DNA from 3 places in the Bacteroides clarus genome. Region 1 is predicted to be linked to each of the others. Evidence: riboswitches for the same ligand, from Rfam matches in the RefSeq annotation. Region 1 holds a riboswitch; each other region holds the start of a gene.
What was found. A riboswitch is a leader RNA that binds a small molecule or an ion and turns the genes downstream of it on or off. The one in region 1 is predicted to bind cobalamin.
Positions count from the first base shown of each region.

Region 1 (7,168 bases):
CCCTTCTGACGGGAAAATCAAAAATCTATTGGATGATACAGAACGATTGTTAGCCACGATACTGATTACGAACAACTTCGTGAATGTAACGATTATCATGCTCTGCAATTTCTTTTTTATGAATGTGTTCCAATTCCATTCAGCCATTGCGGAGTTTTTAATCCTGACGGTTGTGTTGACTTTCCTGTTGCTGCTTTTCGGTGAGATTATGCCGAAGATTTATTCGGCGCAAAAAACATTGGCTTTTTGCCGTTTTGCAGCTCCCGGTATCATGGCATGCCGTTCCATATTCTATCCGTTATCGTCAATACTGGTACGCTCTACTTCGTTTCTTAATAAGCATTTTGTGCGTAAGAATCATAATATTTCAGTAGATGAACTTTCACATGCGTTGGAGTTGACGGATAAAGCCGAGCTCTCGGAAGAAAATAATATTTTGGAGGGCATCATTCGCTTTGGTGGTGAAACGGCCAAGGAAGTCATGACATCGCGTTTGGATGTGGTTGACTTGGAAATCCGTACTCCTTTTAAGGATGTGTTGAAGTGTATCGTGGAGAATGCTTATTCGCGTATTCCCGTTTATGCGGAGACGCGTGACAATATAAAGGGGGTGCTTTATATCAAGGACTTGCTCCCTCATCTGAATAAGGGGGATAATTTCCGTTGGCAGTCATTGATTCGTCCGGCGTATTTTGTTCCGGAAACCAAGATGATTGATGATTTGTTGCGTGATTTTCAGGCAAACAAGATTCATATCGCTATTGTGGTGGATGAATTCGGAGGAACGTCGGGTATTGTCACGATGGAAGACATTATTGAAGAGATTGTGGGCGAGATTCGTGATGAATACGATGATGAAGAGCGTACATATGCTGTGCTTAATGACCATACATGGGTGTTTGAGGCTAAAACACAACTGACGGATTTCTATAAGATAACCAAGATAGATGAAGAAACCTTTGATGAGGTGGCAGGTGACGCCGATACTTTGGCGGGGCTTTTGCTTGAGTTGAAAGGGGAGTTCCCGGCACTTCATGAGAAAGTGACCTATGATTGTTATGAATTTGAGGTTCTTGAAATGGATAACCGCCGTATCTTAAAGGTGAAGTTTACAATTAATGAGCCGGTTCGGGAAGGTACTGAAACAGAGAAATAATGCCCGTTTTTAAACAATATACAGAGAATTCATACAGATGGGGTATCTGGAAAACAAGTGAAAGCCTGGAAGAAATGCTTGCCTTACTTCCTCATAAAGGGAAATATGAAGAGGACATCGGGAAATTTGCAGCCGGTTCTCGTAGATTGGAGTGGCTGGCTGTGCGTGTGTTGTTGTATACAATGCTTGGTGAGGAGAAAGAAATACGCTATTATTCTAATGGAAAGCCTTATTTGGCAGACGGCTCTTTTTCTATCAGTATTTCGCATACAAAAGGTTATGTCGCTGTCTTATTAGGTGAGCCAAAGAAAGAAGTAGGTATTGATATCGAGTATTATAGCGGACGGGTACGGAAAGTGGCGCATAAATTTATGCGTGCGGATGAACAAGAATCACTATTCAGGGGTACGGAAACTTGGTCGTTGTTACTTCACTGGTCTGCAAAAGAAACCATGTTTAAATGTATGAATGCTTCCGATGTCGATTTTCGGGAACATTTGCATGTAATGCCTTTTATAGTTGACGAACAAGGAGTATTCTCCGCTGCGGAATATCGTACAGCGGAGAAACGGAATTTTCAGATTCACTACTACTTGTTTCCGGATTTTGTACTAACGTTGAGCTTGTAGTTTATTAAACGTGAACACCTCTTAGGACAATCCGTCTCCATTCCGGATGTTTGTGAATATAACCCGCTATAAATGGGCATAAAGGAACCAAGCGGAGTTGCTGCCTTTCAATGTCCTGCAATGTTTTTTCAACAAGCTGGCTGCCAATACCTCTGCCGCCTAAACCGGCGGGAACTTCTGTATGCGTTAGAAATATTTCGCCATTAATTGATTTAATATACTCTATTCTTGGGGTATACTTTTCGACATGGAACTCATACTGATGGCGCTCCTTGTTGTCTATTAATTCATAATTTTCTGCCATAATTGTAAATGCTGATGTTTAGTCATATAACATTCATTATGGCAGAAAAGTTTTTTTACAGCCTTTCCAACTGCACTGTGAAGTGACGCATTAACGGAGCTTCCCAGGTGATGCGTACTCCTCTGGTAATTGTTTCACGTCTGTCATATACATTTTTAAGCGCGGCGGCGATTACATTCATGTGGTTATCCGTGTATACGCGGCGTGGAATGGCCAGTCGGAGTAAATCCAATCCGTTGAAGCGGTTTTCACGGGTAACGGGATCACGGTCGGCAAGTAGATAACCGATTTCACACCCGCGTATTCCGGCTTCCAGATATAGCTCGACGGTCAAAGTCTGCGCAGGAAACTCTTCTTTAGGAACATGTGTCAAAACTTTGGGAGCATCTACAAAAATCGCATGTCCTCCGGCGGGACGTTGATACGGTATTCCGTATTCATCTAATTTTTTAGCCAGGTATTCTATTTGGCAAATACGGGTTTCAAGATTATCGAATTCGGTGTTTTCATCCAAGCCGATAGCGAGTGCATTCATATCGCGGCCGTTCATACCGCCATAAGTAAGGTAACCTTCGAATTGTACACAGAATCCTTTTGCTCCTTCATACCAGTCCTGACGGCGGGTTGCGATAAATCCTCCCATGTTTACGATGCCGTCTTTCTTGGCACTCATGGTCATACCGTCTGCAAGAGCGAACATCTCTTTGGTTATTTCCTTTATACTCTTGTCTTTGTAACCTTCCTCGCGTGTTTTAATGAAATAGGCGTTTTCGGCAAAACGGGCAGAGTCGAACAGAACAGGTTTGTTGTACTTGTCCGCGATATTTCGGACTTCGCGCAAGTTTTGCATGGAAACCGGTTGCCCGCCGGCTGTATTGTTGGTGATGGTAACAATGATGAATGGTATGCGGTCATTATGTTCTTCTAAGGTCTTTTCCAGTTTTGCAGGATCTACGTTACCTTTAAAGGGAATTTCCAGTTGTGTTTGTCGCGCTTCGTCTATTGTGCAGTCCAGTGCGATTGCCTTTCGGCTTTCAATATGCCCTTTGGTGGTATCAAAATGCGAATTTCCCGGTACAATATCTCCAGCGTGCACCAGATGAGAGAATAAAACATTTTCGGCGGCACGTCCTTGATGTGTAGGAATGATATATTCAAAACCTGTCAGCCGGGTAATAACTTCTTTCAGATTGAAGAAAGAGGAAGCGCCGGCGTAACTTTCATCTCCGAGCATGATACCGGCCCATTGTCGATCGCTCATGGCTCCTGTTCCCGAATCGGTGATAAGGTCGATATAAACTTGTTCTGATTTTAGTTGAAAAACATTGTAATGAGCTTCTTTCAACCACTGTTCACGCTCCTGGCGGGTGCTTTTACGGATAGGCTCCACCATTTTGATTTTCCATGATTCGGCGAATGGTAATTCCATAGATTCTTTTTTTATAAGTTCGACAATAGGTCAACGGATGAATCCGTTTTTGCGTTTTATGTGCCGAATATAAGGATTTTATGGATGATTGGCAATGTTTTTTGTGACTTTTTGTAAAACAAATGTCCGGACGAATCACTTCGGCCGGACATCATTTAAATAAACTTGGCAGAGTTTATTCTCTTTTTACTTTCTTTGAAAGAGTTTTGATGAATGAAATGATTGGATAGAATTTATCCGGCTCATTAGACTCAACGCTTTTTCCTCGAAAGCAATGATAAGATAACGCATGGCAGGTCTTCTGACTTGTTTCTGTTGCAGACAGCCTTCCCGGACAACATATCCAGTGGCATGGAGAGAGAATTTATTGTCTGCAACATTATGTGAAACTTACAGCAGCGGGACTGTTCAGGACTTACACCTGATTCCCTTTTAATTGCCCCCTTTGAAAAAAAGGGGCAAACCAATGCATTGCAAAGATAATGAAAAAAGTAACAAACAAAACCGAATAAGAGAATTTATTTCTCCTTTGCCAATGTAAATACAAACTCCAGTCCGCCACCTTGATTATTTTTGGCGGAAATTGTTCCGCCATGAATGATGACGGCATTTTTTACGATGGCAAGTCCTAAGCCCGTACCGCCTAATTTTCGCGAACGTCCTTTATCTACGCGATAAAAGCGTTCGAACAAACGATTCAGATGCTCCGGTGAAACTCCTATTCCTGTATCCGCAAAACTGAAATAATAGAAGTTCTCATCTTCACGGAAACAATTGATGTTGATGTGAATATCGGTGCCGGCATAGGCTATGGCATTATCCATCAGATTGCGGAATATGGAGTATAGCAGTGAGTAGTTGCCTTTTAACTGTATTTTGGGTTGTAAGCTGTTGACTACCGTAATACGCTTTTCTTCCAGTTCCAATGATACTTCATTGACTATATTGGTGACAAGCATGCTGATGTCTACCTTTTCCATATCAATCATATTGGCGGCTTCATCCATACGTGTCAGTACGGAGATATCCCGCAACAGGCGGCTGAGGCGATTGCTTTGGGCATAGCAGCGTTCGAGGAAGGTCTGCATCTTTTCATGCGAGATGTTCTCGTTGTTGACGATGGTTTCCAGATACCCCTGAATGCTGCTTACGGGAGTTTTCAGCTCGTGGGCGATGTTCTGCGTGAGCTGCCGTTTCAGGCGTATCTGTTCTTCTTCCAGAGTGATGTCGTTGATGGAGATTTCAAAGCTCAAGTCTTGGAAGATGATACATTCTACAATGAATATGCGTCCGTTTTTATTAATATTGATGGATAGCCGTTTTTCTTCTTTATCCGAAGGCCGTTTTTGCGCTTTGCTGATGAAGTCGGTGATCTTCTGGAACTCACAGATGGAGAATATCTCTTCTGTGGTCTGCAAGTTAGAGTCGGAAATGAGGTTGCCGTATTGGGTGAAAAGGTTATTGACAAGAATTTCCTTCTTGTCTTTGGTGAACACTCCCAACCCTTCACGGGCGGTTTGCAGATGGGTGATAAGCTTTTCGCGTTCAATGTACAGCGCTTCTTTAGTTTCACGCAAGCGTCTGTATATCTGTATGATGTGCTGGGAAATCTCGCCAAGCTCATTGTGCGGAAAGGCGGATTGTATATCGGTTTCCACCGGTTCGTTCTTGTCGGCGCGCTTGGCAAATTCGCGCAGGTGATTGATTGCGGTACCCAGTTTGGATGTAAACTTGTAGAAGACGAATATCAGCAATAAGGTTACGATGGCTGTAAACCAAAGGTAATGCGGGTCGGCTGCCAGGCTGTTTATAAGGTTTACATTATAGGGCAATGCCGAGCGGATGATATAATCGGGATAGAGAGTTGCCGAATAGAAATAAGGTATACCTGTAGTTTCGGAGGTACGTCTTAAATCATATCCTTTACCGTCTTTTAATGCTTCTTGGACTTCCTGACGATTGATGTGATTGCTGAATACTTCTTGGGAAGTTTCATCGCAACTGTCGTAAAGCACGTGACCTTGCAGATTTACGATAGTAACACGAAGGTCTTTGTGTGGACCTTTGGCTATATACCGGTTTAAGGCAGATGTCCATAAACTGTCCGGAATATTTCGCAGCTCTTGTTGCAGGCGTTCGTTATAGTCTTGGAGTTGCGTGTCAAGTAGCTCGACTTTATACTCTTTCTCCCGTTGATATTGATAAGCAATAAAACAGGTTGCAAAAACAAGAAACAATGAGATTACCGAAAGGAATAACTTCCGGCTGAATGACAAAAAATGCCTGTCATTATTCGGCTTCGAAGCAATAACCATATCCTAAACGAGTTACAATGCATTTGCCATATATTCCTATTTTTTTGCGCAGGCGGGTGATGTTTACGTCTATGGTGCGGTCCAGCACATATACTTCGTCACTCCAGATGCGGCTTAATATGTCTTCACGGGAAAATACACGTCCCTTGTTTTGCAGTAGCAAGAGCAGTATTTCAAACTCTTTCTTGGTAAGAGGCGCTTCCTCTCCATCTATGCTTACTTTCTTTTTTATGATGTCGAGCACTAATGATTTGTAGACGATTTGTTCCGGCGCGCGTTCGGTTTCAGCTTGCTGTGTACGACGTAACACGGCTTTGACGCGTGCTGCTACTTCTCGTAAAGAGAATGGTTTGGAGATATAGTCATCCGCGCCTAAATTAAATCCGGTTACCGTATCGTTTTCCGTATCTTTGGCAGTAATGAAAATGATAGGGACTTTGGCTGTTTTCTTTTCCTTTTTTAGCATACTTGCCATTTTGAATCCGGAGATTTCTCCCATCATCACATCCAATAATAACAAGTCGTAAGTACTGATATCCATTTTTAAGGCCTCTTCAGCAGAATTTGCGGTATCTACTTCGTAGCCTTCGTTCTCAAGGTTGAACTTTAAGATTTCGCATAAATCTTCTTCGTCATCTACTACTAAAATCCGGTATTCGTTCATTGTACTTCTTATTAATGTAAAGAGAGACATACGGCGTCTCTTTATTACAAAGTTAAACTTTATTTCTTTTCTTCGACAAAATTGCGGCGTTTTTGTTACGATGGAATGAAACAAGTATTACATTGTGATTACAAAATCTCTATTTCAGTTAATTAAATATTATCTTTGTGTTGTTTTAAGAAGGGTGACTATATGAAAGAATTAATGAATATAACAAGGTGGGGGCAATCTAAGTGGCGTATGTCATTGATAGTGGCTGTATTGGCTGTTGTAATCATTGGTTCGGTTTGGTTGAACGTCGTTCCTTTCCGTTCCGGTTTTGAGATAACGGATGAATTGGGCGGTAATATTTTTCCTTCCAGCATTTTGTCTGTCGCAACAACAGACGCTCAAGTGATTGTACCGGCTGACTCAATGTTTGTAGGGAATCCCAAATCTTGTATTGCAGTGAAAGTCCGCTCTACAAAGGCTTATAGCCGGGTGAGGATAGAAGTTGCGGAAACCCCTTTCTTCTCTCGTTCTGTTTCAGAATTTGTATTGGCAAAACCGCGTACTGAATATGCAATCTATCCCGATGTTATTTGGAATTATGAAGCTTTGAAGAATAATAATCAAGCGGAGCCGATTAGTGTTGCCATTACGGTAGAAATGAACGGGAAAGAGCTGGGGCA
Region 1 covers NZ_JADNLF010000013.1:106,752-113,919, forward strand. The annotation lists gene gldE (gliding motility-associated protein GldE) at 1-1,156, shown strand, start outside; gene I2F54_RS13910 (4'-phosphopantetheinyl transferase family protein) at 1,156-1,785, shown strand; gene I2F54_RS13915 (GNAT family N-acetyltransferase) at 1,790-2,089, opposite strand; gene I2F54_RS13920 (tryptophanase) at 2,145-3,518, opposite strand; cobalamin riboswitch at 3,793-4,002, opposite strand; gene I2F54_RS13925 (sensor histidine kinase) at 4,037-5,833, opposite strand; gene I2F54_RS13930 (response regulator transcription factor) at 5,808-6,497, opposite strand; gene I2F54_RS13935 (hypothetical protein) at 6,690-7,168, shown strand, end outside.

Region 2 (7,168 bases), on a different contig from region 1:
GCCCACCAGCAACGGAACTATCGTTATAATCGCGCCGTATGCTATCCACACATAGCCGCCCTCGTGGATAATGGTATCTACGAAGCCTTTACCCGCTCCCAATCCCACACATGCAAGGAAGAGGGAGATACCTATTTCACGTATCATCAGATTGGCGCTCATGGTGGTATACGTTATCAGTTTATACTGGGGGCCGAAACGGCTGATAAGTATGGATACAATCAGCGGACCGCCTGCAAGCCCCAGCTTGACCGGTTGCGGAATGCCCGGAAACATGAAAGGCAGACTTCCCAAAATACATCCCAACGCTATGCCCAGGAAGATGGGAATCAGGTTCGGATGGTTCAAACGTTTCAAGGAGTTGCCCAGTACCTTTTCCGTATGGCTTACAGCCAGTTCGCTACCCACAATCGTTACCCGGTCGCCCATTTGCAACTGCAGGTGAGGAGTTGCCACCAAATCCACTCCCGAACGGTTGATACGGGTGATGCTTGCACCGAAGTTATTACGGATTTTCAGCTGCGCCAGCGATTTCCCATTCAGTTCCGGCTTGGTAATCAAGATACGGCGGGAAATCAGTTTCTTGTCCTGCTCCCACTCCGCGCTGATCTGCCTGCCGAAAAAGGCGATGATGGCTTCCATATCTTTCGGGTTGGAGATGAACAGAATTTGGTCTTGCAGATGCAATACCGTATCGGCATTCACCAATTCCACCTCGTTTTCCGAATCACGGTGACGGATACGCGAGATGACAAACGCACGGTTCAACAACGGTTTTATCTCCTTTATCGTCTTGCCGTCCACCGCCTCGTTTCGTATCTCCACGGAAACGGGGCGTACGGTCAGCTCCTGCAGATGCCCCAGCCCCTGTTCGGCTTCCGCCTCTTCTTTCCGGGTATTGATATGGAGCAGATATTTCAACGCCAGCAAAGCCAGAATACATCCGATAACACCCAAAGGATACGCCACCGCATAGCCCAATGCTATCTCCGGCGCGTCAATCCCGTTCAAATCGCTGTTGGCCTGCTGCGCAGCGCCCAGTCCCGGAGTGTTGGTCACCGCTCCCGACAAGATGCCGACCATTGTAGTAATAGGTATTCCCGTTATGAAATGAAGCGCCACCGTAATCAGGACACTGATAAACACAACCAGTACCGCCAGCACGTTCAGCGTAAATCCCCCTTTCTTAAAGGCGGAGAAAAAGCCGGGCCCCACCTGCAGACCGATAGAATAAACAAACAGAATCAATCCGAACTCTTTCAGGAAGTGGAGTAAGTGTTCATCCAGATTCAGGTCGAAATGACCGAATACGATACCTACGAACAATATCCAGGTAACGCCCAGCGATATTCCGGCAACCTTTATCTTGCCAAGCATAATGCCGAACGCGATGACAAGCGACAAAATAAGTACGGAGTGCGCCACCCCGCCACCCCACAGATTGGGGTATCCCTCAAAGAGATTTCTTAATAATTCCATAGTTTCAACGTATAATAACAGGGTAATCGGTAATCAAGTAAAAAAAGTACCCCCACAGAAATCACTTCTCCGGGGATACAAGTTTTCACACATTAAAAATAACTATTTATAAAGGCATATTGCCGTGTTTCTTCGGCGGATTGCTCTGGTTCTTGTTATGAGCCATTTCCAATGCCTGTACCAGCTTATAGCGGGTGTTGCGGGGCATGATTATCTCATCGATGAAGCCTCGTTCGGCAGCACGGTAAGGATTGGAGAACTTCTCCTCGTATTCCTTGATAATCTCTTCCTTCTCTTCGGGAGAGGACTTTCTGTACAAGATATTCACGGCTCCTTCCGCGCCCATTACGGCAATCTCGGCCTGCGGATAGGCAAGATTCACGTCAGAGCCGGTAGGCTTGCTGGACATTACGATGTACGCGCCGCCATAAGCCTTGCGGGTTATCAGCGTTATCTTGGGCACGGTAGCCTCTGCATAGGCATAGACAATCTTGGCTCCATGACGGATGATGCCGTTGTGCTCCTGTACCGTGCCGGGCAAGAATCCCGGAACGTCCTCAAACGTTATCAGCGGAATATTGAAACAGTCGCAGAAACGTATAAAGCGGGCCGCCTTGTCCGAAGCGTCGATGTCGAGCACGCCTGCCAGATAAGCCGGCTGGTTGGCTACAATACCCACCGAACGTCCGTTCAGCCGTCCGAAGCCCACCACCACGTTCTTGGCGAAGTGAGGCATCACCTCAAAGAAATACTGGTTATCCAGTACCGGTTCGATAATGTCCTTGATGTCATAAGGCATATTCGGGTCTTCCGGTATGATGGTCTGCAACGCTTCCGTCTGGCGATGAATATCATCCGTACAAGCTGCGAACGGAGCGTCTTCCATATTGTTGGACGGCAGGAAACTCAGCAGTTCACGGATGCTCATCAGCGTCTCCTCTTCCGTATTGCACATAAAGTGGGTGACGCCGCTCTTGCTGCTATGCGTATAGGCGCCGCCCAGTTCTTCCTTGTCCACTTCCTCGTGCGTAACGGTCTTTACCACGTCCGGACCCGTGATGAACATATGGCTCTGCTCCTTCACCATGAAGATAAAGTCCGTCAGTGCCGGCGAATAGCATGCGCCACCCGCACAAGGGCCCAGGATAGCCGAAATCTGCGGGATTACTCCCGAAGCTATCGTATTCTGATAAAAGATGGAAGCATATCCCGCCAGGCTGTTCACGCCCTCTTGTATGCGTGCGCCGCCGGAATCATTCAGGGCGATGACGGGAGCGCCGTTTTTCAATGCCAACTGCTGCACTTTTACAATCTTGGCCGCATTCGTCTCGCTCAGCGAACCGCCATGCGCCGTAAAGTCGTAGGCGTATACAAACACCTGACGTCCGTCAATCTTTCCGTAACCGGTCACCATGCCGTCGCCCGCTATCTGTTTCTTCTCCATGCCGAAGTTCGTGCAACGGTGGGTAACGAACTTATCCAATTCATTGAAAGTGCCCTTGTCCAGCAGCATGTCGATGCGTTCGCGCGCCGTCATGCGCCCGGAGGCGTGTTGCTTCTCTATCTTGTCTACTCCGCCACCCAGCGAGGCGCGTTTATCCAGTTCCTCAAAACGCGCGTATATTTCTTCTCTATTCATGATTATTCTTCTTTAATAAGTTCCAATTCTACCAATACCTGATTCGCGTTTACCGGCTCGCCTTCGTTCACCAATATGTTTTTCACGACGCAGTCCGCATTAACCTTGTAATTGCTCTGCATCTTCATGGCTTCCAGCACTACGGCAATGTCTCCGGCCGCCAGGCGGTCGCCCGCCTTCACGGGAATGCTCACTACCTTACCCGGCATCGGGGCGATAATCTTGTCACCCTGTTTCTCGTCCGCCCCTTTCTTCATGTGCAGATACTTGGCTTGCGTATCCACGATATCCACATGATACGAACGGTAGAACATACTCACGTCATAGCTCTTTCCGCCTTCTCCACGCACCAGTCCCGCGTTGAACGAGTTCCCGTCGTGCAGAATGGAGCAGCTTCCGTTTTCCGCCATTACGATATCCACTTCGTACGGCTTCCCGTCGATGGTGAGCTGTACCTTATTTCCCTCTTTACTGACCAGCGTAACGTCCGCCACACGGTCTCCGATATGTATTTCCATAAACAATTTCCTTTAAATTCTCAGCACACCCTTCTGCAATCCGAACTCGCGCCAGCGGCTGATAGGACGGCCGTCGGGCAACTGTGTCGAAGCGTTCTCTTCCAGGTTCACCAGATAATCCATATAAGCCGCAATCATGGCGACGTTCTCTATCTCTTCGTTGCTGCCGTTGGAGCGTACCAGCATGCGCGCGTTCTTCTCGATGAACAGCGTGTTGTACTCGCCCTTCACAAAATCGGGCACGTGCATGATACGTTTCAGATAGGCAAGGTTGGTTTTCAGTCCGGTTATCTTATACTCGTACAGCACACGGCGCATACGCTCGATGGCGTATTGGCGGGTGGTGGCCCATACGATGAGCTTACCTATCATCGGGTCGTAGTAGACGGGGATTTCGTATCCCTCGTACACGTTACTGTCAATGCGCACGCCGATACCGTTCGGTTCGGTCAGTTGCCTGATGATACCCGGCGAAGGCATGAAGTTGTTCTCCGTATCTTCGGCGCAGATACGGCACTCTATGGCATGACCGCGCTGGAAGATGTCTTCCTGGCGGAGATGCAGCGGCTGGTTGTCGGCTACAAAAATCTGCTCTTTCACCAAGTCCACGCCCACCACTTCTTCCGTGATGGGATGCTCCACCTGCAAACGCGTATTCATTTCGAGGAAGTAGAAGTTCCTGTTCTTGTCCACCAGAAATTCGATGGTACCCGCACCCGAATAGTTTACGGCCTTGGCGGCGGCAACCGCCTTCTCTCCCATCTCCTTGCGCAGCTCTGGCGTCAGGAACGGTGACGGGCTTTCTTCCACAATCTTCTGGTTGCGGCGTTGCACCGAACACTCGCGGTCGAACAGATGAATCACATTGCCGTGGTTATCACCCAAAATCTGGAACTCTATGTGATGCGGTTCTTCCACAAACTTCTCCAGATACACCGTGTCGTCGCCGAATGAGGACATCGACTCCGAACGCGCCGTATTATACGCTTCCACCACTTCTTCTTCCTTGTGAATAAGGCGCATGCCTTTGCCGCCACCGCCCATAGACGCTTTCAGCATCACCGGATAACCGATTTCGTTACAGATGCGTACGGCCTCTTCGGCACTTTGCAAAGGCTGTTCCGTACCCGGCACTACGGGTACGCCGGCCGCAATCATCCGCTTGCGGGCGGCTATCTTGTCGCCCATGGCTTCCATGGTTTCCGCCGAAGGGCCGATGAAGATAATGCCTTCTTCCTTGCAACGGCGGGCAAACTCCGAATTCTCCGACAAGAAGCCGTAGCCCGGATGAATAGCATCCGCACCGCAATGCTTCGCCACTCCGATTACTTTCTCTATGTTCAGATAACTCTCTTTGGCCGCGGCCGCTCCTATCGGATAGGCTTCGTCGGCGTACGCTACATGATGCGAAGTACGGTCGGCTTCGGAAAATATAGCCACGGTCAGTATTCCCATTTCCTTGCAGGAGCGCATCACGCGCAGGGCAATCTCACCTCTGTTCGCTATCAATACTTTCTTTATCATTTTCTCTTGATTTATTTATATAAGGAATATTTCCGGCCGCCAATTGCGTCAGACAAGCATGACACAAGCAATCCGGATAGGTTTCTTTCAAATAAGCGTGTTGCTCCGGGCTCAGCCGGACGGACGCGCAATGACACTGTAATATATCATTGTGCATGCACTCGAATGTTGCACCACAACGCGGACATACCTTTTGCATAGGCATCTCTTTTTTTATAGTTAAACGTTAACTTGGGCTTCGTACTGCTTTCCTATCCCACGAGAAAAGACAGACTTTAATGAATGGCAGGTCTTCTGACTGACTCCTTATCTTGATGCCTTCCCGATATATAAACGCATATCAGTGGCAAAGGTTCTTATCAAGACTTCGTTTGACGGAGCTTCACAGCAGCGGGACTGTCCGGGATTTACACCCGGTTCCCTTTTAATCCGAACGGCAGATACGTCCGTCCGGAACCGATTCGGGGGGCAAAGATAAAGAAAAACTAAAATAATTAGGAATAAAAGACAAAATAATGTATAAAAGTCTTTATCTTTGCTCCCGGAATTGGCAATCGGGAAGGCATATCCGCCTGCCGATGTAAGGGAATCCGGTGCAAAACCGGAGCTGTACCTGCAGCTGTAATCCTCAGTAAAAGACGCTTGTATCCGCAAAAGCCACTGTCGCAGCAATGCGATGGGAAGGCAATACAAGCAGAGGAGAGCCAGAATACCTACCAGTTTCCGTAACTTGAGCACTGAGCTTCCAGGATTAGAAGCGATGTCCCCCATACTGATACGATAGGATTCCTATTTTACTCTTTCGGGCCATTATCCCTTTCGCACACAGAAGCGACGTGCCGTTTTATTTTATTCAACGTAAAAATCGGTAGACGATGAAGCACAAGTATTGGCTTGAAGCGGTACTGCTGTGCGGTGTGATGCAATCAGCCACAGCGCAAAGTATCCTTAAAAACAAAGATGAGAAAGAACTCTCGTTACTGCTCAACGAAGTAGTGGTAACAGGTACGGGAACCGAACACTACCTGAAAGACGCCCCCGTGCAGACAGAAGTGCTCACAGGAAAAGCATTGGAGCAATACCAGGCGCGCAGCATCGACGACCTTCTCAGCGGTCTCAGCCCTTCCCTCACCTTCCATGACGGCGATATGGGCAGTCACATTCAGCTCAACGGACTGAACAACGACTATATCCTCATCATGATAAACGGCAAACGCATGAACGGGGACATCGGCGGACAGAACGACCTCAACCAACTGAATCCCGCCAACATAGAGCGCATCGAGATTGTGAAAGGCGCCGCCTCTTCGCTCTACGGCAGCGATGCCATCGCCGGAGTCATCAATATCATCACCAAGCAGAGCAGGGAGAAGATGGAACTCACCAATACCACTCGTGTGGGCGAGCATGGCGACGTACGGCAGAGCACCAGTTTCGGCTTCAGCTACGGCAAACTGAAATCGGTGACCGGCATCAACTTCCGCCATACCGACGGCTGGCGCAATACGGACATGCAATGGGACCAGAACCAACTGAAGTCCGGCTCTACCATGCTTACCGTCAACCGTTCCAGCAACTACACCCTCTCCGAGAATCTGGAGTGGCAGGTAAACAAGAGACTGAACCTCACCGCCGAAGGAACGTACTACGAACGCTGGGTGATGCGTACGCACGGCCCGTGGAAGTACCTGCCCAACGACTTCTACTACCGCAACTACACCTTTGCCGCCGGAAGCAGGTACAAGCTGAACGGGCGCAACTACCTCACCGCCGACCTCTCATACGGCCGCTACGGTTACTTCTACGACTATAAGCTGAAAGACATCACCGACTACTTCAAAGACGGCGACCGCATCACCTACTACCCCGGCCAGCGCATCAAACAGAGCATACAGCAACAAGTGCTGGCGCAGGTGAAAGGCATCTTCTACTTCGGCGACCGGCACATCCTCAATACCGGTATAGAGTACCAGTACAACCGCCTGGAATCGCCCCACCACATAGCGGG
Region 2 covers NZ_JADNLF010000009.1:65,698-72,865, forward strand. The annotation lists gene I2F54_RS11100 (putative transporter) at 1-1,479, opposite strand, end outside; gene I2F54_RS11105 (acyl-CoA carboxylase subunit beta) at 1,586-3,118, opposite strand; gene I2F54_RS11110 (acyl-CoA carboxylase biotin carboxyl carrier protein subunit) at 3,121-3,636, opposite strand; gene accC (acetyl-CoA carboxylase biotin carboxylase subunit) at 3,649-5,160, opposite strand; gene I2F54_RS11120 (cysteine-rich CWC family protein) at 5,126-5,365, opposite strand; cobalamin riboswitch at 5,428-5,637, opposite strand; cobalamin riboswitch at 5,692-5,895, shown strand; gene I2F54_RS11125 (TonB-dependent receptor plug domain-containing protein) at 6,036-7,168, shown strand, end outside.
Region 2: another riboswitch for cobalamin. It lies ahead of I2F54_RS11120 (cysteine-rich CWC family protein); the one in region 1 lies ahead of I2F54_RS13920 (tryptophanase).

Region 3 (7,168 bases), on a different contig from region 1:
GGCGAGGTTGCTTCCGCCTTTGCGCCCTTCCACGATTATCTTCGGGATGGCGGTGAAAGGCTTTATCATGTGCTTGGACTCCTGTACGTGCACAAAGCCCACCGGAGCGGCGATAATCCCTGCCGGATGCGCTTTCCCTTTGCGTATAAGGTCGCAGAGTTCCATTAAGGCTGTCGGAGCGTTGCCGAATACAAAGAGGGCGTCGGGATGGTCTTCGACGGCGAGGCGTGTGCCGGCCTGTGTGCGGGTGATTCCTTTCTCCGTTGCCATCGCTGCGGTGCGAGGGTCGCCGAGGTAGCATTTCACCTCTATGCCCAAACGCTCCAAAGCCCCTTTGCGAATACCGCTGGCGGCCATTGTCACATCTGTGACGATAGTCCGTATACGCTTTCCGGTGATGCCTTGATATAATGTTTCCACTGCTTTGTCGTCTGTGTGCAGCAGCTTTTCCATTTCAAAGTCCGCGGTGGTATGGATGGCATGCAGCAACGCCCATTTATGGTCGAGAGGAATGTTCCCGTTCTTGAGCTCTTTCTCGATGGTGCGGAAACTCCGTATCATAATATCCTGTCCTTTGTTGGTCGGGAGTTGCCGAGGGTGGGTTTCCGCCTCTTCCCGGTAATATCCCCGCGGAGTAATCATCGCTCCGTTCCATTCGTACGACTGCGAATTGCCTATCAGTACAACGGTAAACATATCCGTCTCTTCGGGGTCGAACGCTTCCAGCGTCGTTATGTGCACTTCCTGTTCGGGACGTCCCGCCTGGCGCACATATCCTACGGGCGTCTGCGGTGAGCGCCCTTCCAGCAGGAACAGCTCTTTCAGCCGGTAAAGTTGCCAGTAGCGGCCATCGCTTTTGGGATTGTAGACGGCTGTCACGAAATCGGCTGCGGCAGCGGCAATGATGCGTTTCTCGATGCGTTCCCACGGTGTCATCAGGTCTGAGAGGGAGATAACGCAGAAGTCATGTCCCACAGGAGCTCCCAGCAGGGAAGCCGCTTTCTGAAACGCGCTGATACCCGGCAGGGAAACAATCTCTACGTCGCTGTTCCGTTCCCGCTTCATCTCATGCACAAGGGGCGTCATACCGTAAATCCCGGCATCGCCCGAACTGATGACGCACACCGTTTTTCCCTGTTCCGCCAGTTCAAAAGCCTGTTCGGCGCGGACGCGTTCCCGCTTCATCCCCGTATCGATACATTCCGTACCGGGACGTAAGTGTGGAGTGACAAAACGGAAGTAGTATTTATATCCCACTACTGCATCGGCTTCCTGCAAAGCGGTAATTACGGCGGGTGTTATGTCTTGCTCATTGCCCGGACCGATGCCGGCAATGATTATTTTGGATTGTTTCATTTGCTATCTGGCTTATCGCTTCTGTTCTTGCAGAGCATGGTAAGCGTTGCGCTTACAGTCTACAAAGATACATTCTATTTATCACATTAAGGCATGAAAATGCAACTTTCTCACTCGTTTTTTTCTCCTGCCGCATAGGCCGCTTTCTTTTCCATGATGCCCTGCATGCGGTGCTTCAGCCCGAAACGGATATGGTCTGCGAATATCTCCTGTATTTCAGGTATTTGCCCCAAACCTTCCATACGCACATGAACGGTATAGCCTTCTTTCTCAAGCATCTCCCGCCATTCTCCGGCAATATCGTTCTTGGCGTGGTCGCCGGCTACAAACATAAAAGGGACGAGCGTCACGCTCTTTGCCTGGGCCGCTTTCAGTTGCGCCAGCATGGTCTCAAAGGTGGGATAGCCTTCGATGGTCCCCACATGGAAGTTGCCGAATCCGGCCGCTTTCAGCATATAGTCCATTTGACTGTACGCAGCGGTACCGGGCGTATAAGTGCCGTGTCCCACCAATACGAAGTGTTCTTGGGACTTCTTCTTGGCGCCCTGCCGTACCGAAGCATCGAGGCGTCGTCCCAGAATACCGGCTACTTTTTCCGCGTCTTCCACCGAATAGAGCAGGGGAGTGCCTACGCGTATCTCCTTGAAGAAAGGCAGCACGCTTTCCACATCACGGCGGAGCGACTCCATTTCCACGCCGTCGATGATATTGGTGCTTTGCACGATAATGTGCGTATAGCCCTCTCCACGCAGTTGGAGCAGCGCGTCCAGCGGGGTGGGTTTGTCGACGCCGCGCGCCTTGAGGCGGCGTATGATGATACGCGAAGTGTAGGCTTCGCGAAATTCCAGGTCGGGAAAAGCCTTGCGCGCCTGGGCATTGACGGCGTCAATCGTCTGCGCGCGCGTATCGTCGTGCGTCGTGCCGAAGTGTACCATAAGCAACGCGGCCTTTTCGCCGGGTTTCATACTTGCGAGCATATCGCTCGACACGAAGTTTCCCCCTTCGTGCGCGGCGCAGAAGAGAGAAACGGCAAGGAGCAGGGAGAGAAGAGAGGTTTTCATAAACGAAAGTGATTGCTGTTTTATAAAAATGGTTACTGTTTTATTTCTTGAATCGTACCGACAGGCTCACATACACCGAGCGTCCCGGGTTGAGCGTGGAGAAGTTGTTGTTCCAGGGGCGGTCGTCTGTCTTGTCGAAGATGTTTTCGATGCCTATGCCCGGTTCCAGAATCACGGATTGCAGGTTGAAGGTATGGCGGGTGTTCAAATCCCATTGCTGGAATTTGGGAGCATAACCGTACGTTTGCGAGTAGCGTTCGCCTTGCAGGTGTCCGTGCACGTTTACGTTCAGGCGGTAGAAGCTCCAGGCGTGTTCCCACTGGCCGTTGATGTTCCCCATGTGCCTGACGCTTTTGTCTATGGGCGACACTTCGTAGCTGCCGTCGGCTTGCAACTGCTTGGCTTCGGTGTCCATGTACGTGTATCCGCCGCCTGCCCTGAAGCCCGCGCCCAGGTTCAGGCTGGCGTTCAGGCTGATGCCTTTGGTCTTAGCTTTGTCCACGTTGTCGCGCTGGCGTATCTCGTCGAAGGTGGCGTGCTTGTCGTCCAGTCCCATGTCGTGTATTTCCTGGTCGGAGAGGGTGCGGTAGTTTATCATGTCGCGGATGTCGTTGATGAACCCGGTGACGGACACGGAGAGCCGGCGGTAGTTGTACTCCGCATTCAGCGAGTAGAAGTTGTTCTTTTCCGGTTTCAAACCGACGTTGCCCGTGGTGTAGCGGTTGCTGGTCTTGGACTCGTCGGTGGCGTAGAGTTGCGACAGGGTAGGCGTACGGAAGCCTGCCGCATAGGCGGCGCGCAGGTTCAGTCCGCCGAGCTTGTACATCAGCGATACGTTGGGAGTGGCATAATTCTTGAAGTTCTCGTTGTAGATGTAGCGTATGCCCAGTACGGCTTGCAGGTTCAGGGGCAGTTTTATTTCATCCTGCGCATAGAAAGCGAGGGTGTACATGTGGCGGGAGTCGATGTTGTCCGATTCGCTCTCAAGCCCCTCGTTTACGTATTCCACTCCGGCGGACAGCTTGTTGCGGCTGCCCAGGCGGAAGATACCTTTGATGTTTCCGTTGTAGTAGCGCACTTGCTTGCGGGTTACTTGGTCGCCCGGCAGATAGCTGCCCGATTTCTTGAAGTACATATAGTCCGACGAGAAATTGTCCGAGTAGAATTCCGCGTCGATGTAGGCCGAACGGTTTATCATGTACTTCATGCCGGCGCCATAGGTATAGGTCTCGTGTCTCAGGTTGTAGGTATAGGCGTCTTTCTGCACGAACTGGCCTTTGCTTTTGGCATAGTAGGTGGCATCCTGCGGACGGCGGGTTTTATTATCATAATAAGTACCGCGCGCGTAGAACGACAGTTTATCTGTGGCATTGAACACGAAACGCTGGTTTACGGTGTTGGAGTAGAAACCTACGGAAGTAGGACGTCCGGTTTCGTAGCCGTTCTCGTCGATGTTGTTGTTCTGCCAGCTTCCTGCCTGACGGCGCTGGTAGGAAGTGTAAGAGGAGAACTTGCCCGCATTGACATCGGCATTGACGCTTTCCGTCAGGCGTCCTTCGCCGGAGTAGTGGGTGTAGCTGGATACGTTTACGGTGTTCCGGGCATCGTCCGTGATGATGTTGATAACGCCGCCTATGGCATCGCTTCCGTACAGGGCGGATGCTGCGCCGTTCAGTATCTCGATGCGCTTGATGTTGGCCACGTTGATGCGCGTGTAGCGGTCTTCGCCTGCCAGACGCTTGCCGTTTTCCAGTATCAGTATGTAGTCCTCGTTGATGCCGTTCAGGCTCATGGTAGTGCCCATGCCGTTGGTGTAGGAAGATATGTTGGGCGTCAGTTTCACCAGCGCTTCTTCCAGCGTGGATACGTTGGCGCCGCCTATTTCTTTGGCCGTGATTACGGAGACGGGAACGGGGCTGTCCGTCATGCGGCGGTGCGTACCGGTTCCGGTCACTACCACCTGGCTGAGGTTGCTGTAACTCTCTTCCAGCTTTACGAGGATGTCAGTCTCCTGTCCGTCCGTAGTGTATTTCCCGGGGGTGAAGCCGATGTAGGAGAAGCGCAGCGTGTGCTGTCCGCCGGGCAGGTTGTCGATGGTAAATTCTCCTCTTCCGTTGGTGGTGCATCCCGTCAGACTGTTGTCTACGCGGATATTTACCCCTACGAGGGGCTCGTTGGTGCCGGCACTCACCACTTTTCCGCTCAATGCGGTCTGGGCATGGAGCAGGAGTGTCAGGCAGCACAGCATGGCTGCCAATAAACATTTGGTTCTCATTTATTGAAAAATGTAAGATTAATACTTGTCTTCCTGACCCCGGGAAGGCGTTGACTGTGTAATCGCCAAGGCAGGTTTCCTGACTCAGCCCTGCGGAAAACCACACCTTCCCGTCCCCCGGACTGCGATGCGCCCGAACCGGCGCTTGCTATCGGCAGCCGTCTGTAAGACAGTGGCATCGTTTTGAAGAATGTTTTCCGTATGCTCCGTTGCCGCGGTAAGCGGACGGGGCAAAGTGGCTTTACAGTAGCGGGCACTGTTCCGGCTTCGCACCGGATTCCCTTTTATACAACTCGTTGGAACAACGGGTGTATCACCTAAGCGGTGACAAAGATAGGGGTTTATTTTTAATTGATGAAGGAAAGGGCGGGATAATGCAATCGGTCTTACGGGATGATTCGCTTTGTCTCGGGGGATGAATGTTTTCATCTCGTGAGACGGTTGGTTTGGTCTCATGGGATGAATATTTTTAGCTTGTAAGACGGATGAGAAAGGGGGTGCTGTCGGTTATTTTTACTTGATGGGCTCTTAAGGAAAGGGTCGTTTTTAGGCTCATTTCCTTATTGCCCCTATTTAGCCGCCTATTTTTAAGGTATTTATTTGATTTATAGATGATTGTGAAAAATAGGATGCTTGGGCAATATTAATCGTCATTGTGAATCGGAATCTTATTTTGTAAAATAAAAAAGAAGAGTGTTGCCTGGTTGATGTGTCCATTCGGCACAGATGATTTTTAGGGTTTCCGGATGGTTTGCAAATGAGAGGAGCTGCTTGTGAAAGAGGGTTGTGCTTATCTTGTCTTTTTATAGAAAAATGTTGTCATTCGGCGTTGGGATGATTTGTTTTATGGCGGCCAAAGAGGGTCATATAGGAAACGACCCTTGGAATGAACCTGAAAAAGTTTGGATATTCTTTAAAATTTTGATTTAATGGTTTGATTATTAATATAATAAGCGGGCATCTCTCCCGAAATGAGAAATACCCGCTTTTTCTCTCTGCCTCTGCCTTTTTTCTCCTTTTCTTCCTTATTGAATTAAGAAAATATTTGTCGTTTTCCGGCAGTGGGACAAAGATGTTCTTTCTTAGCCGGACATCTGTCGGTAAAAGGAAGAACGTTATGCTTCCGGTTGATACCCTTCACCGTTTTCCCAAGCGTCGGTATCCCATTGCTCTTTCAGGTGGTTCACCCAGATTGCACGTATTTCGGGATAGCTGCCCAAAGCTTTGATACCGCAACCGTCTTTGATACCGTGGTCGGCATCGGCCTGGCCTACGGGGTGGGCTTCAAACGCTCTGTCTACCTTGAAACCTGCTTTTTCCAGACGTTCGCGCCAACTGTATTCGTTGGTGTTGAGTTCCACTTCGTCCGAGCCTTTGTTTTCGGCTATCGCTTCGATACCCCAAAGGTCATTGTGGGCGTGGTCGCCGGCGATGGACATGAAAGGAGCGAGGTAAACGGTTACGTCTGCGGGTTGCAGGTTATTGTCTTTGCAATACTTCATCACTTGTGAGTAGATGCAGCCGGGATAGCTGCTTATCATTTGGTCGGGAGAGGCTACCGGTATGCGGTCTGCGGCTTTCTCTTCCTCTTCTTTCGGCCAGAAAAGCATTTCGCCGTAGTCTACGGTACCTACGAAGATATTCTTGTTCGCGGCGAGGGCTTGCAAGGCGGTTTGGGTTTCGGAGTACTTGATGTTGGCATTGTAGTTCACATCGGGGTTACCGTGTCCCATCAGGAGAACGATGTTCTTCTTGTCGGCCAGTTTGTCCTTGTAATGAGTGTAAAGAACCCGTGCCACTTCTTCCGTATCGTCATCGGTAGAGAGCAGGTTGGCGCCTTTCAGTACGTCGATGTGCGGGTACCAGTCAATCATAAAGTTTTTCTTGATATCGGTATTCATCAGCGAGAGGTATTCCTCACCGGGGATAACGTGAAGCGACTGTACGGCTACGCGTGCATATCCCGCATCGCCGATAGCTTTCAGCCATTGGTCCAGTTTGTAGCGCGCCTCGCCGGTAGAAGCCTCTGCACGGCCGATACAGGTACGTGAGGTGAACGACATGTAGATGTCTGTTTGAGGGAACTGCTTCTGAAAATCGGCGATGATGTCGTTGTATACATCCAACGACTCGTTATAAGTGCTTCCGAACGTACAGAGCAGGATAGCGGTATCATGCTTCTTGGTTTCGGCTACTACCCTGGTTGCGGGATTTACGGTACTTTCCGCATCGTCGTCGTCACTGCAGGAAGTGAATCCCGCGCAAGTTGCGGCCGCTACGAGAGCCGCCATCAGATAAAACTTGAAACTTTTCATACTTTGTTTGTAAATTGATTAATAAAAAAGATATTTTGTTATTGGGAATTCAGGAGTTAATGAAGCGGACTTCCTTACTTATTCTTGAACTTTATGAGCGCCGATGCGTAGAAATTCCTTCCCGGCGTGCTGGTAGCCCGGTTGCGTCCGAAAGGAGTGCG
Region 3 covers NZ_JADNLF010000009.1:73,707-80,874, reverse strand. The annotation lists gene cobJ (precorrin-3B C(17)-methyltransferase) at 1-1,356, opposite strand, end outside; gene I2F54_RS11140 (sirohydrochlorin cobaltochelatase) at 1,467-2,417, opposite strand; gene I2F54_RS11135 (TonB-dependent receptor) at 2,458-4,692, opposite strand; cobalamin riboswitch at 4,745-5,028, opposite strand; gene I2F54_RS11130 (sirohydrochlorin cobaltochelatase) at 5,808-7,007, opposite strand; gene I2F54_RS11125 (TonB-dependent receptor plug domain-containing protein) at 7,082-7,168, opposite strand, start outside.
Region 3: another riboswitch for cobalamin. It lies ahead of I2F54_RS11135 (TonB-dependent receptor); the one in region 1 lies ahead of I2F54_RS13920 (tryptophanase).